One region of the Paenibacillus pedocola genome, then DNA from elsewhere that is predicted to be linked to it. Evidence: predicted binding sites of a transcription regulator. Region 1 holds the regulator's gene; the other holds the start of a gene.
The links. The regulator Rex, encoded in region 1, represses fermentation and respiration genes when NADH is low (regulators of the CRP and FNR family bind a similar motif). The targets are predictions, from matches to a motif close to TTGTGAAATATTTCACAA.
Positions count from the first base shown of each region.

Region 2: a site for Rex is predicted at 2,609-2,626, ahead of QU597_RS27045 (formate/nitrite transporter family protein). Genes of this name have one in related genera too.

Region 1 covers NZ_CP134223.1:4,158,965-4,166,586, reverse strand. Annotated here, with positions in the region: gene panC (pantoate--beta-alanine ligase) at 1-319, shown strand, start outside; gene panD (aspartate 1-decarboxylase) at 312-695, shown strand; gene QU597_RS18435 (tetratricopeptide repeat protein) at 811-1,449, shown strand; gene dinG (ATP-dependent DNA helicase DinG) at 1,565-4,435, shown strand; gene QU597_RS18425 (redox-sensing transcriptional repressor Rex) at 4,604-5,257, shown strand; gene QU597_RS18420 (amidohydrolase) at 5,244-6,545, shown strand; gene QU597_RS18415 (cell wall elongation regulator TseB-like domain-containing protein) at 6,582-7,100, shown strand.
Region 2 covers NZ_CP134223.1:6,081,221-6,088,842, reverse strand. Annotated here, with positions in the region: gene QU597_RS27055 (formate--tetrahydrofolate ligase) at 1-784, shown strand, start outside; gene QU597_RS27050 (FAD-dependent oxidoreductase) at 1,117-2,481, shown strand; gene QU597_RS27045 (formate/nitrite transporter family protein) at 2,727-3,554, shown strand; gene QU597_RS27040 (molybdopterin-containing oxidoreductase family protein) at 3,931-6,039, shown strand; gene QU597_RS27035 (MFS transporter) at 6,174-7,391, shown strand; gene QU597_RS27030 (GNAT family N-acetyltransferase) at 7,467-7,622, shown strand, end outside.

The sequences.
Region 1 (7,622 bases):
TCTGTCGGCGCAGGAGCGCAGCCAGGCACTTGTACTGTCCCGCTCACTTCAGAGCGTACGCCAGGCCATGGAGGAAGGTAAAGTCCGTACCGTAGATGAAGCTCGGGAGCTGCTCGTTTCGGTGATATCTTCTTCTCCGCTTGCAGTGATCGATTACGCGGAAATCCTGACCTTCCCTGAACTGGAGACACTGGACGGAAGCTCACTTTTAACGGATGCTGACGGTGAAATCATCATGGCACTGGCTGTGAAGTTCGGCAGAACCCGCCTGATTGATAACAATGTATTTATCCCTAAGGAGGCTCATGCTCTTGTTTAGACATATGATGAAGTCCAAAATTCACCGTGCAACGGTGACCGAAGCTAATCTGAACTATGTGGGCAGCATCACCATCGATGAAGACCTGATGGAGGCCGCTGATCTGCTTGAGAACGAGAAGGTACAAATTGTTGACAACAATAACGGCTCGCGTCTGGAAACTTACGTCATTCCGGGACCGCGCGGCAGCGGAGTGATTTGTCTCAATGGAGCAGCCGCCCGGCTTGTGCAGCCTGGTGATACGGTCATTATTATTTCCTACGCCATGCTGTCATCCGAAGAGCTGGCCGGACATAAGCCGACTGTAGTGTTTGTGGATGCCGGCAACAAGCCGGTGAAGCTGGTTGATCATGAAGTGCACGCAACTATCGCTTAACCAGCTGTTTTTTGAGCCATGTAATCAATGGCAGGGATGAAGTACCCGTACTTTGCGAAAAATGAAGGCAGGCAAGCTTAGGCTGATTTCATTTTCAGTAAAGGGGGATGTCCCGATGTTTCAACATTTATTTGCTGAGATGAACAAGATGCTCCAGGAGATTGTCACGGACTATCCTTCTGCGGAAGGGGCGCGCCGGAATGATCTGTTATGCAAGTACAATATGCTTCACAGGCTTAGCGATGAAGTGATGGATGAGTGGCTGGCCTTTGCCGAGAAATTAAGCCAATTCCGGGAGCAGTCCGATTTTCCGGTTCAGCCGGAGGAAGCGGTGCAGCACGAAGCTCCTGAGCTTGCCATGGACTCTTTTGTCAGGGGACAGGGGTATTATAAGCTGCTGATGTACGGCAAATGTATTGAGCAGTTCAAGGAAGTGATTCAGCAGCATCCGGACAGTCTGGCAGCCCGCCTGTACCTGGCCATGGCCTACTTGCAGGAAGGTGACGGAGAGACGGCCTGGGGCCATCTGAACCATATGCTGGCGCTGATCCGCGAGAGCAAGCTCAAGGCAATGATCTATAATGCTCTGGGCTGCATCAGAGCCTCACAGGAGCGCTTCAAGGAAGCAAGTGAATTGTTCAGCCTTTCTTTGCTGCATGATCCCGCTTTACCGGAGCCGAGTGTCAATCTGGAGGTTTGCCGCAAAAGGGGCGGGAAGCTTCATTTTGGGAATCAGCTTGTTTCGCTGTTGTAATTATAGCCATTCATTTAGGCGATGCACCCACTTGAACAAGCGGCTTGCATCGCCTTTTTACGTAACTTCTGTTATGCTGATAAGGAGTCTCAAGTGAAAGGGAATAGAACTTATAATGAAATTTGCCGTGCTTGATTTTGAAACTACGGGAACCCAATCCGTGGGTGAGATCATCCAGGTTGGCCTTGCCATTATAGAAGAAGACCGGTCCATCTCCCGGGTGTATGGTTCCTATGTCAAGCCCGGAACGCCGATTCCACCTTTTATTACGGGCTTGACTGGCATAACCGATGAGGATGTAGCGAATGCCCCGGAGCTGGACGAAATGATGATGGAGCTTGTCCCGCTTTTGGATGATGTGGTGCTTGTTGGACATAATGTCGCTTTTGATTTTCATTTTTTACAGAGTGCTTTGGACCGCTGCGGCTATTTGCCGTTTCAGGGAAGAATTCTCGATACGATTGATTTTCTCAAAATTTGCTTTCCGTCACTGACGACCTACCAGCTGGGAGCGGTTAGCTCGCATTTCGGGCTTACTCATGAACGTCCGCATCAGGCGGACAGTGATGCACTGGCAACAGCCCTGGTGCTGCTTCAATGTCTGGAAGAGCTATACAGCCTGCCTCTGCTGACTATCCAGCGGCTGACTGAGCTGTTTGCTGAAGAAGACAGTGATCTCGCCTGGTATTTTGACGGCCTCCTGCGGGAACGGGAAATGGAGACCTTTCAGCCGGAAGGCGAGCTGACCTTTCACCGGCAGCTGGCACTGGCTGTAGGAGACTGGACTGAGCTTGTCCCGCCGAGGGAAGAAGGTGCCAGCAATCCTTTGGAGAATATATCCTTTGAAGACTATATGGCTGAAGTAACCAAACGCCTTAAAGATACTTTGCCGCAATATGAAAGCCGGGAAGCCCAAGAGATTATGATCGGTGAGGTGAAGACCGCTCTTCAGGAGGAGAAGCATCTGCTGATTGAGGCGGGCACCGGTACCGGTAAATCGCTGGGCTACCTTCTGCCGGCAATCTATCAGAGCGTGCGCACTGACCAGAAGGTAATGGTCAGCACCCACACCATCAATCTTCAGGATCAGCTGCGTGAGCGCGACATCCCCCTGCTTACGAGCGTGGTGCCGTTTCCGTTCAAAGCTGCAATCTTTAAGGGAAGAGGGCATTATTTGTGCCTGCGCAAGTTTGAACACAAAATTAATAAAAGAGACTTTGTAAGCCCCAGAGAAGAAGCCCTCACCGCGGCACAAATGATTGTCTGGCTGACCCAGACCCAATCGGGTGATGACGAGGAGCTGAATCTGAACGGCCGTGGCGGCGACTTTTGGGAGACTGTGGCCAGTGATACGGACTCCTGCCTGGGCCGCGCCTGTCCATGGTTCCGCAAATGCTATTACCACAGGGCCAAGCATGAAGCCGGCATTGCGGATGTGGTCATTACCAATCATTCCAAGCTGTTCGCCGATGTGAAGGCCGGACATCAGCTGCTTCCTGCTTATGAACATCTTGTGATTGATGAAGCTCATCATCTGGAGGATGTGGCAGGCAAGCATCTTGGCATGCAGATGAAGTATTTCACGGTAGCCCACACCCTGACGCGGCTGTATAAAGACAGCCGTAACGGACAGCTGCCGGCGCTGCGGCAGACCCTGCAATCCTCCGGCAGCGAAGAGGCTTCCGAGTGGAGCGGTGTGATCGACAGGATCTATCCGGACCTGCTGACGGTTAAGGAAACCTGGGATGCGCTCAGCGACAAGCTGTTTGGTCTCCTGCCTGAACGAAGTGACGCAGCGGCGGGTGAAGCCGGGCAGCTGGTGACACGCCTTCATCCCGGTAAGAAGCCGAAGGATTGGGAAGAGCTGGCAGCATTAGAGAATACGCTGAATTTAAGCCTTAGCGATATTATCCGCAGAGGCGATAAAATGCTCAGCGAGATGCGTGATACAGAAAGCCAGTCCTCCTCGGACAGTCTGGTGACGGATATTGGCGGCTTGTTTAAGGATTTAGCCTCAATCCGTGAACAGATCCGTTTCTTCATGGGTTTAAATGATGAGAATATCGTTTATTGGATGGAGGGTAGCGGCAACTACCGCGGCAAATCACTGCAGCTGTATGCCGTTCCGGTCGATGTCAGTACACAGCTCAAGGATTTGTTCTTCGACAAGAAGAAGAGTATTGTGCTGACATCTGCGACACTTTCCGTGGATAAATCCTTCCAGTTCATGATCGATAATCTTGGGCTTAACGAGGCTGCCGAACAAGACCGTCTGATGACAGCACTGCTGCCTTCGCCGTTCAAATACCGCGAACAGGCGCTGCTTGTTATTCCGCGTGATTTCCCAAGTGTCAAAGGCAGTGTGGGTGATGCCCGCTTTGTGGATAAGCTGGTGCATTCACTGGCGGAAACTGCGGTCGCAACCAAAGGCCGCATGCTTGTGCTGTTCACCTCTTATAAGATGCTGCGTCAGGTCTATGACCCGCTTAAGGAGGCACTGGCATCAGAGGATATTACGGTCCTTGGCCAAGGCGTGGAGGGAGGCAGCCGCAGTAAGCTGATCCGGAGGTTTCAGGACAGTTCGGCTTCGGTGCTGCTCGGGACCAGCAGCTTCTGGGAAGGTGTGGATATCCCCGGAGAGGCACTGACTTGCCTGGCGATCGTCAGACTTCCGTTTCAGCCGCCGAACCATCCGCTTGCGGAGGCGAAGTCCGAGCTGTTACAGGCCCAGAAGAAGAATCCTTTCATGAAGCTGTCTGTTCCGCAGGCGGTTATCCGTTTCAAACAGGGTTTTGGCCGGCTGGTTCGGACGGCTCAGGATCGGGGAATTGTCATTGTATATGATACCAGGGTCATCGAAGCTTATTACGGGAAGTATTTCCTGTATTCTCTTCCGGGTCCCAAAATGGAGCATATGCTGACTGATCAGATGGTTCCGAGAATTGAAGAATGGCTTGAAGGCGGCAATGAGTCCAACATTCAATGACCTCCTTCAGGAACCGGGAATTGCAATTATCTTGTACTGTTTTGTTCTGATCGTTTGATCATAAATGTTCTAATCTCCGCATGCGCGTTCCCGGTTATGCTGCTGGAACGCGCCTTGCGGATTTCATAAGCTGCGCATCAGAGTGATTTTATTTTAGGAGGAGAAAACATGAAATCAGATAAAATATCGGAGGCAGTTGTTCGCAGGCTCCCTGTGTACCTGCGTTTTCTGAACGATCTCCAGAAACGTGAAATCGCCACAGTTTCCTCTCAGGAGCTGGGGCAGAAGCTGGATCTTAACCCGGCGCAGATCCGTAAGGATCTGGCTTATTTCGGTGATTTTGGCAGAAAGGGCATTGGATATGATGTATCCTACCTGATCGAGAAAATCCGCCATATCCTTAAGCTTGACCAGCAAATCAACGTGGCTCTGGTCGGTGCCGGTAACCTCGGTCATGCCTTGTCCAACTATAACGCCTATCTGAAGGATACAATGAAAATTACAGCTGTATTTGATTCTTATGCGCCTAAAGTGGGACAGAAGATCAACTCCCTGACTGTTCAGCCAATGGAAGAGCTGGGCCAGACGATTCGTGAGCAGGGTATCCGGATTGGCATTATCACCGTTCCGGACAGCGAAGCGCAGAATGTAGCTGATATTCTGGTGGAATCGGGGATCGAAGCTATCCTGAATTTTGCACCGGTAATTTTAAAGACCCCGCCAACGATTCGCATTCATGCAGCGGATTTTACAACCGACCTCCAGAGTCTGGCATATTATTTGCATGATGGAAAGGAAGAACATACGGATGAGCAGCAATAAGACAGTAATCGAAAATGGACGCTTCCTCGTACCTGGTTCGGTGCAACCCGTCCTGAACGGTTATATGACTATAGAAAATGACCTGATCACATACATAGGGGAAGACAAACCCGCCTTTGAAGAGGGTGTCCTGACCGTTGACGGCAGCCGCCTGCTGTTTATGCCGGGTCTGATCAATACTCATGGCCATGCGGCGATGTCGCTTCTGCGCGGCTATGGTGATGATATGGTGCTTCAGAGCTGGCTGCAGGAAAAAATGTGGCCGATGGAAGCGAAATTCACCGGAGATGATGTATACTGGGGGACTGCCTTGTCTGTTCTCGAGATGCTGAAGGGCGGCACAACGACCTTCCTGGATATGTACGATCATATGGACCGTGTTGCAGAGGTAACAGAGCAGTCGGGCATCCGTGCGGTGCTGATGCGCGGCGCGATCGGTCTATGTCCGGAGGATGTGCAGAACCAGAAGCTTGCCGAAGCCGTAGAGTTCGCCCGGAACTGGCACGGCAAGGCAGACGGCCGGATTACGGCAATGCTCTCGCCCCACGCTCCGTACACCTGTCCGCCGGAATTTTTCATGAAATTTGTGCAGGCAGCCCATGATCTGGATTTGCCGATGCATACGCATATGTCCGAAACGCGCCATGAGGTGGAGCAGAACGTAGCCGATTACGGCCTGCGCCCTGTGGCCCATCTGGAGAAGCTCGGTATGTTCACCAGACCATCCCTGATTGCCCATGGTGTACACTTGAATGATGAAGAAATTGAGATTCTGGCCCGTTATAAGGTTGGCGTATCCCATAATCCGGGCAGTAACCTGAAGCTCGCAAGCGGAGTTGCCCGTGTGCCTGAATTGCTGAGAGCCGGAGTGAAGGTCTCGCTCGGAACTGACGGAGCAGCTAGCAACAACAACCTGGATATGTTCGAGGAAATGCGGCTTGCAGCGCTGATCCATAAGGGCGTAAGCGGAGATCCTACTGCAGTACCGGCACCGGAAGCACTGCTGATGGCGACAGAATATGGCGCTGCCTCGATCTATCTGAACAATGTCGGGCGTCTTGCCACAGGCATGAAGGCAGATTTTATCGCTATTGATATTGACCAGCCTCATTTGCTGCCGCACTCTGACCTGCTCTCCCATGCCGTATATTCGGCAAGTGCCAAGGATGTAGAGCATGTCTGGATTAACGGCCAGCAGGTTGTAAAGCACGGTAAATGCCTGACGCTGGATGAGGAAGAAATCCGCCGTAAGGCGCAGGAAACCTTCGAGAGCCTGCTCAAACGGTAATTTGAGGTTGTTATTTTAAGGAAAGGGAGCTGCACTTTGAGGAAAAGGAAAAAATGGCTTCCGCTGGGGATTGGCGTGGTGCTGCTCCTTTTGTTCGGACTCGGGCAGTTCTATGCCTATATCATGAAGGACCAGTGGAATGAACGGAATGCAGCCAAGGAAGTTGCTAAGTCCCGTGCCGGACTGACGGAGATCACAAAAGCGCAGAAATCGGTCTGGGATGAAAACTCGGTCTACTGGGTGCTAACGGGAAAAAACAGTGCCGGGACGAAGCTTATGGTCTGGGTCCGTTTTACACTTGACGGTAAGCCGGCTGGAGGCGCCAACGATATCTATGCGGAGGAGCTGTCAAAAGGGACCTCGGAGCAGGAAATCCGCGCTATTATAGCCGCTCAGCTACCGGGTGCAGCAATTAAGAGGCTCCTTCCGGGTGTGTTTAACGGTGAATACGCCTGGCAGGTCTTTTACAAGCTGGACAACAGGTATTATTACCAGTTTTACCGGTTCGCGGATGGTACGGCGATCGGCGAGGGCTACAGTTTGCCAAGCAAATAAGACAGCATAAGAGGAACGAGCGGCGGGTGGACAGGCAACTGTTTACCTGCTGTTTTCTTTTCTGATAAAGTTGTATTGATGATGCTTGATATAGAAAATGATATATATGATTGATATATAAGTACCAGTAATACATATCTTAGTTTTGCGGAGTATAGCGAAGCATCCTGCGATGATGAGGTTACAGTACAGAATGCCGGGACTTCCCCGTTTATATGACTAGTAAAATTAATATCTTGCTTAAATAATATTAACGCGAATTTGCAAATGATCGGCAAAAAGACCTGAATGAACTAATCATTCAGGTCTTTTTTGTCGATAAAGGGGCAAAGAGCAATAAAACACCCAGAAATTAGTATCGAAAATTTTAAATATATTCACAATTTTATTCGGATTCGTATATACACATATGATATACTACTATTTGTATTAAGACATGCCGAAGAGCATGTCAGAATCGGAAACCTGTTTGACACGCTATCTATTGCATTCATATAGTTATAGCCCCAAATCTGAGAGGAG
Region 2 (7,622 bases), 1.9 Mb from region 1:
GGAAGCCGGCTTCGGAGCCGATCTGGGTGCAGAGAAATTCATGGATATCAAATGCCGCCAGGCGGGCCTTGCCCCTTCAGCAGCAGTGCTCGTTGTTACGGTGAAATCGCTGAAGTACAACGGCGGTGTGCGAAAGGAAGAGCTGTATGCCAGCAACCGGGCCGCGCTGCTCTCGGGACTTGCGAACATGGAGCGCCATATTGAGAATCTTGGTAAATTCGGTGTGCCGGTACTGGTGGCGCTGAATCACTTTGAGGGCGATGCGCCGGATGAAGTGAGCGATGTGCTGGAAGCCTGCCGCCGTTTGGGTGTACCTGTTGCCGTCTCTAAGGTATGGGCCGAAGGCAGTGCGGGCGGGCAGGAGCTGGCAGCCGAGCTGACGAAGCTGCTGGGCCGGGACCAGGCCGTGAAGTTCACTCCGCTGTATGAGGATCACCTGGACATTCCGTCCAAGATCAACAAAATCGTCACCGAAATCTATCACGGCTCAGGGGTAGCCTTCTCACCGGCGGCGAAACGCAGTCTAGCTGTCATCGAGAAGCTTGGTCTGCAGAAGCTTCAGGTATGTATGGCCAAAACCCCTTATTCCTTCTCTGACCAGCCGAGACTGCTTGGCGCCCCTGAGGGCTTCACAATGGGCATCCGGGATATTACATTGTCGCTTGGTGCCGGTTTTGCTGTTGTGATTACAGGCAATATCGTCACCATGCCGGGGCTTCCGGCCAAGCCGGCGGCTGAAGGGCTGCGGGTGGACGAAGACGGTGTACTTCACGGTCTGGAATAGTCTTATTATAGAGTGCATATCCTGTACTCCCAGTGCCAAGCGAAATCTGCTTGGCACTGTTTTTATTCACAGCTGAATTCCCCTCCGCTTCCTCCTGCTCCCTGCTGCAAAAAGACATAAACTGCTCCCGTCCGGAGAAACTAAGGCAATCGGAGCAGGGTACAGGGTGCAGCTAACGCGGCATCAGATGATCTCATTTGTGAACAATGTGAGAAAAATCACAATTATACTTGTAATGTGAGAAAAATCACAATATAATCAGTGTATAAAGTGAAATTAATCACAAATAAAAACAAATAAATATGCTTGTCAATTTGGAGGAGGAAGAAATCATGAAAGTAGCAGTCATTGGATGTACCCATGCCGGAACCGCCGCAATTGTTAATACCGCACAGCTTTACCCGGATGCCGAGATTACGGTTTACGAACGCAATGATAATATTTCCTTCTTGTCGTGCGGCATTGCTCTATATGTGGGTGGAGTCATTAAAGATCCGCAAGGCTTGTTCTATTCGTCACCGGAAAAGCTTGCTGAACTCGGTGTTACAACTAAGATGCGCCATGAGGTCATCAAGGTAGACACAGCCGGCAAAACGCTGCGCGCCCGCAATCTGGCGACCGGTGAGGAATTCAATGATTCCTATGACAAGCTGATCATGACGACGGGTTCATGGCCGATTGTTCCGAAGCTGGAAGGCATGGAGCTGGACGGCATTCTGCTCTCGAAGAACTATAACCATTCCAATACCATTATTGAAAGAGCACAGCAGGTCAACAGAATTACGGTTGTTGGTGCCGGATATATCGGTGTAGAGCTGGTAGAAGCTTTCCAGATGAATGGTAAGCAGGTTACGCTGATTGATGGCGAGGAACGCATCCTCAGCAAATATCTGGATGAAGAATTCACCACTCCGATCCAGCAGTCGCTCGAGGATCACGGTATTAAGCTGGCGCTCGGTGAAAAGGTAAGCTCATTTGCCGGTGAGAACGGTAAAGTGACCAAAGTGATTACGAGCAAAGGCGAGCATGAAACGGATCTGGTTATCCTCTGCATCGGCTTCCGTCCGAATACAGAGCTGCTGAAGGGACAGGTTGATATGCTGCCTAATGGTGCCATCATGGTCAATGACTATATGCAGACCAGCCTGCCGGATGTCTTCGCTGCCGGTGACAGCTGTGCGATCCATTACAACCCGACCGGACAGCATGCCTATATCCCGCTGGCAACGAATGCCGTCCGTATGGGAACACTGGTCGCCCGCAATCTGGTGGAGAACACCATCCCTTACATGGGAACACAGGGAACTTCGGGAATCAAAATCTATGAAGATAACATCGCCGGCACCGGTCTGACTGAGGATGCAGCGAAGGCTGAAGGTATGGATGTAGAAAGTGTAATGATTACCGACAACTACCGTCCGGAATTTATGCCAACCTTTGAACAGGTGCAGTTGAAAGTGGTCTATGCCCGCGGCACCCGCCGGATTCTCGGTGCGCAGATTATGTCCAAGATGGATCTGACCCAATCGATCAATACCGTGTCGGTTTGCATTCAGAACCGCATGACCGTGGACCAGCTGGCCTTCATTGATTTCTTCTTCCAGCCGCATTACAACAAGCCTTGGAACTTCCTGAATACAGCCGGCCTTCAGGCCCTGCCGAAAACCATGGACCGTAAAGAACCCGTAACCGTATAATAAAAAGCAGAAAACCGGAGCCGCCAGCTCCGGTTTTTTTTGTGCTGTCTGTAAAGACCCCGAAAAAGTGGGGCCGTGTGTTTTTTATCCTATGCACCTTTCCCTTACTAAGGTAAATTTGACATGTCAGTGAAAACTTTCACGAAGTCTTTCTTGAGGTGACATTTATCACGTAAATGTGATTGGGATCACGCTACAATGGCATAAAGGAACAAATTTTAAGTAAATAGAAGGGGATAGGAATCATGGCTTATAACAAACCGCAGCAGATCGCCGAGGTCACGGTAGAGAACGGGATCAAGAAAGCCCACAACCCGCTTGCCGCTGTACTCATTCTCGGTTTTCTGGGAGGAGCGTTTATTGCGCTCGGATTTTTACTGGATATTCGCGTCATTGCCGGCGCTCCGAAGGAATGGGGCTCCATCGCTAACTTTATCGGGGCTTCCGTCTTCCCGGTAGGGCTTATTCTGGTGCTGCTGGCCGGAGGGGAACTGCTGACAGGCAATATGATGGCGGTACCGCTGGCGTTCATGGCGAAGAAGATTTCGTTCTGGGAAGTGATCAAGAACCTGGTGCTGATTACGCTCAGCAATCTGGCAGGTGCCTTGTTCGTTGCTTATTTCTTCGGTCACGTGGTCGGTCTTACGGCAGATGGGGTATACCTGGATAAACTGGTCGATATGGCCGAACATAAGATTGATGTAACCTTCCTGCAGGCTTTTGTCTCGGGGATTGGCTGTAACTGGCTGGTAGCACTGGCCGTTTGGCTCTCCTACGGAGCGGATAATTTCAGCGGCAAAATTCTCGGGATCTGGTTCCCGACGATGGCCTTCGTAGCCATTGGCTTCCAGCACGTTGTAGCTAACATGTTCCTGATCCCTGCTGCTATATTCGAAGGACATTTCACCTGGGCTCAGTATTTCGGCAACTTTGCTCCGGTCTGGCTCGGCAATCTTACCGGGGGAGCCATTTTTGTAGGGGCAGCCTATTATATGGCCTATCTGCGCAAAACGCCTGCAGCTGTTCAAGCGGTAGAAGGCGTAGCCGCTTCCGGTGTGAAGAAACACGCTTAAGTTACAGGCTTAGGGCAGCCTGAATTGAACTTATAAGATACGCTTACTGTCATAGACATTCCTTGTGCTTGTTTATCTTCAGTCCGCTTATGCGGAGTTTGGGGAGGAACGCTCAGGGGATGTCTTTTTAATATGGGGATTTATCAAATACGGACAACACAAAATTCGCCGTGCATATCCGACTCGGGGGAACGAAATCGGGCTCACGGCGAATAAATAGGGAGTGTTTCATATGCTCTATTACCCGGGGATTCTTAGAACGAAACAGGGCGTTTCCAGCTATTTTCTTTACGCCCGGAAGAGCTGGGCTTACAATGAAAAGACAAGCGATATTAGAACTCAGTGAACAGCATACCCAAAGATAAAAGGGAGGACAATGGCCTTGAAGCATAGTAAAGACGGCATATTTCCGGCGGTATGTCCACTGGATTGCCCAGACACCTGCGGACTGCTGGTGCATAAGCAGAACGGTAAAATTGTAAAAGTAGAAGGGAATCCCGAGCATCCGGTGACCCGGGGAGCCATCTGCAATAAGGTGCGGAACATGGCGGAGCGCGTACACCATCCCGAGCGTCTGATGCATCCCCTCCGCCGCACCGGCCCGAAGGGCAGCGGAGCCTTCGAGCAGATTAGCTGGGATGAAGCAATTACGGAAATTGCCGGACGCTTCAAGCAGCTGTCACAGGAATACGGGCCGGAGAGCATCCTCCCGTACTATTTCTACGGCAATATGGGCGTGCTCAGCGTGGGCGGCATGGACCGGCGCTTCTTTAACAGGCTGGGCGCAAGCCAGCTCGATGCCAAAATCTGCAGCGCGGCCGGCACGGCCGGCTGGGTGTACACCATGGGAATGGACGGGGGAGCCAGCCCGGAGGATACGGTAAATGCCGATCTGATTATCGTCTGGGGCGGCAACATTGTGAGCACCAACATGCATCAGGTCGTGTTCGCGGAGCAGGCGCGTAAGCGCGGCGCGAAGGTAGTAGTCATTGATGTGCACCGCAACCGGACAGCCCAGTGGGGGGACTGGTTCCTGCCGCTCTACCCCGGTACAGATTCCGCACTGGCGCTGGGACTGATGCATATTCTGTTCCGGGACGGGCTGACGGACGATGCCTTTCTCGAAAAGTACACAGTAGGACATAAGGAACTGCGTGAGCAGGCGCTGGGCTACCCGCCGGAGCTTGTATCGCAGATTACAGGCGTGCCAGTGGAGGATATTGAACAGCTGGCCAAGCTGTACGGCGAGGCGAAGGTGCCCTATATCCATATCGGCAACGGGCTGCAGCATCACGATAATGGCGGGATGAATGTCCGCAGCATCGCCTGTCTGCCGGCGCTGGTCGGCGCGTGGCTGAAGCCGGGCGGCGGGGCGATCAAATCCAACGGAGCCTATTCCTCGACCAACTCCCGGGCGCTGGCCCGTCCCGATTTGCGGAGCAATCCGCAGGCGCGCAGCATAAATATGAACCGGATCGGGGAGGCGCTGGAGCTGAAAGAGCAGCCGGTTATGAGCCTGTTCGTTTACTGCAGCAATCCGCTTGTAGTTGCCCCTAATGCCGATAAGGTAAAGGCAGGCTTTGCCCGTGAGGACCTGTTTACGGTTGTACATGATCTGTTTATGACCGACACTGCGCAGTATGCCGATATCGTGCTGCCTGCCTCCTCAACCTTTGAGAATACGGACTTATTCGGTTCTTACTGGCATCATTATATGCAGCTGCAAGAGCCAATACTGGAGAAGCAGGGTGAGTGCAAAAGCAATGTCGAGCTTTTCTCGCTGCTGGGACAGGCTATGGGCTTTGACCCGGAAATCTTCGGCCAGTCCGAGCTTGAGATGATCCGTGAGACGCTTGACCATCCCAGCAATCCGTATATGAGCGGGGTTACGCTGGAACGGCTGATGGCGGAGCGGTTCGTCAAGCTGGACATGACGCCTAAAGAGCATTACCTGGAGAACCTGCCCACCCCTTCGGGCAAGATCGAGCTTTATTCCCAGGCGATGGAGCGGGCCGGCTTGCCTCCGCTGCCTGAGTATACCCCGCTGAAGGAAGGGTATGACGGGGTGCGGCGTCCGGAGCAGGGAGCGGCGTATCCGCTGATGTTCATCTCCCCGCCGAACCATAATTTCCTGAACTCGACGTTCGGCAATGTGGAGAAGCATAAGAAGATGGAGAAAAAACCGGCACTGCAGATTCACCCGGAGGATGCGGCGGCGCGGGATATTACAGACGGTGATGAAATTACGGTGTATAACAGCAGAGGTATAGTAGAACTCACGGCTATGGTTACGGAGAAAATGCTGCCGGGTACGGTGGTCAGTCAGGGGCTGTGGTGGGAAGGCCAAGGAACAAGGCAGCGGGTGAATGTGCTTACGCCGGACCGGCTGAGCGACATGGACGGCGGTGCGACTTTTTTCTCGGCTACCGTTGAAGTGAAGAAGCGGGAGCAGCCCTTGGCTTCAACCTGTTCTATGCAGCTTTAGATAAGGAAGCATCAATAATTCTGTGTTTGTGTGACGCGTCAGAACGTCAATGCATAAGCTTGCCCTTCACCCTGTTTTGGGCGGATACTGGATGGAATTAAGACATATATGTAACAGGGGATGAAAGACAAGTCATGAAGTTTCTGCAAGACTATCCGAAGGAAGTCAAAGTATTTTTGATCGCAAGTCTCGTTAATGCGACCGGCAGTGCACTCATGTGGCCGCTTGTAACGATGTATGTATTCGATGAGCTGGGGCGCAGCATGAAGGATGCTGCACTCGTTATTGTTATTCAATCCCTTGGGGGAATCGCCGGACAATTGCTGGGCGGGTCGCTCTATCATAAGGTCGGTGTCAAACATCTAATCGTCGGCGGTCTGGCCATGAATGCCCTCGCTTTGTTCGCCCTGCCTGCGGCAAGCGGGAACTGGCATATGTTCATGGTGGTTATGGGACTCGTGGGGCTGTTTAACTCCATGTCGCAGCCTGCGATTCAGGCCTTTGTCGGCTTCCGCTTTGCAGAGCGGCGCGGGGAGCTCTTCAATGTAATCTATGTTGCGAATAATATCGGGGTGGCGCTGGGCACGGGGCTCAGCGGGGTGCTGGCTGATCTTTCCTATATGCTGAGCTTTGTAATGAACGGGCTAACCTCGGCTATATTCGCTGTGTTTTTCCTGGTCTATCTGCGGAAAATCGGCAATGCTCCGGCTCATAATGAACTACAGCAGAGATCCCGTCACCGGGACCAGTCAGGCTGGAAGCTGATGGGGAACACCCGGATCTATTTGTATATGGCGCTTGGCTCCATGTTCCTACTGCTTGGCAACTCGGTCTGGAATACAGGCGTATCGCCGTTTATTATTTCGGAGGGCTGGTCCAAAAGCCTGTACAGCTTTCTATGGACGCTCAACGGTATTCTGATCTTTGCCGCCCAGCCGCTGGTCAGCCTCATCAAACGCTGGTTTGCCGGAACCTCAACCGCTCAGATGACGGCAAGTGCCGTATTCTATTTGAGCGGATACGCAGTTATTCTATTAATGCCGAGCTATCCCGGCATGGTGCTGGCGATGGTGCTGGCAACGCTGGGCGAGATGCTGATTTCACCGGCAACCCCGGCCTTTATCTCGGATTATGCGGGCCGGAATGCCCCTTTCTATTTAGGTCTCAGCGGGGGCATCGGTGCTGCCGGCAGAGTTATCGGACCGTATCTAATGGGCAGCCTGTATGATACCGGCGGGCTTGCGCCCACCGGCTGGCTCGCCTGCGGAATGGCCGTACTGGCGGTAGGCTTCTTTATCGTCCATGCATATGTCAACCGTTCAGCCCGTACACTGGAACAAAATACGGTATAATGGATGCAAATGGAATGAATTGCGGAATGGAGAACCTAGAGATTTTTTAAAGGTAAGGCAAGGGGTGGAAGAGCTATGCAACAAATTAATGGAGGCGCGCTTACGATCCGGCCCTCCGAAATCAAGGATGCCCGTGAGCTGATCGTGCTGGACAACATGATCTGGACGGAGGATACGACGCCGGGCCCTTTGATGTGGCGTTCGCGTGAGGATTATCTGCTGCATGCGCCT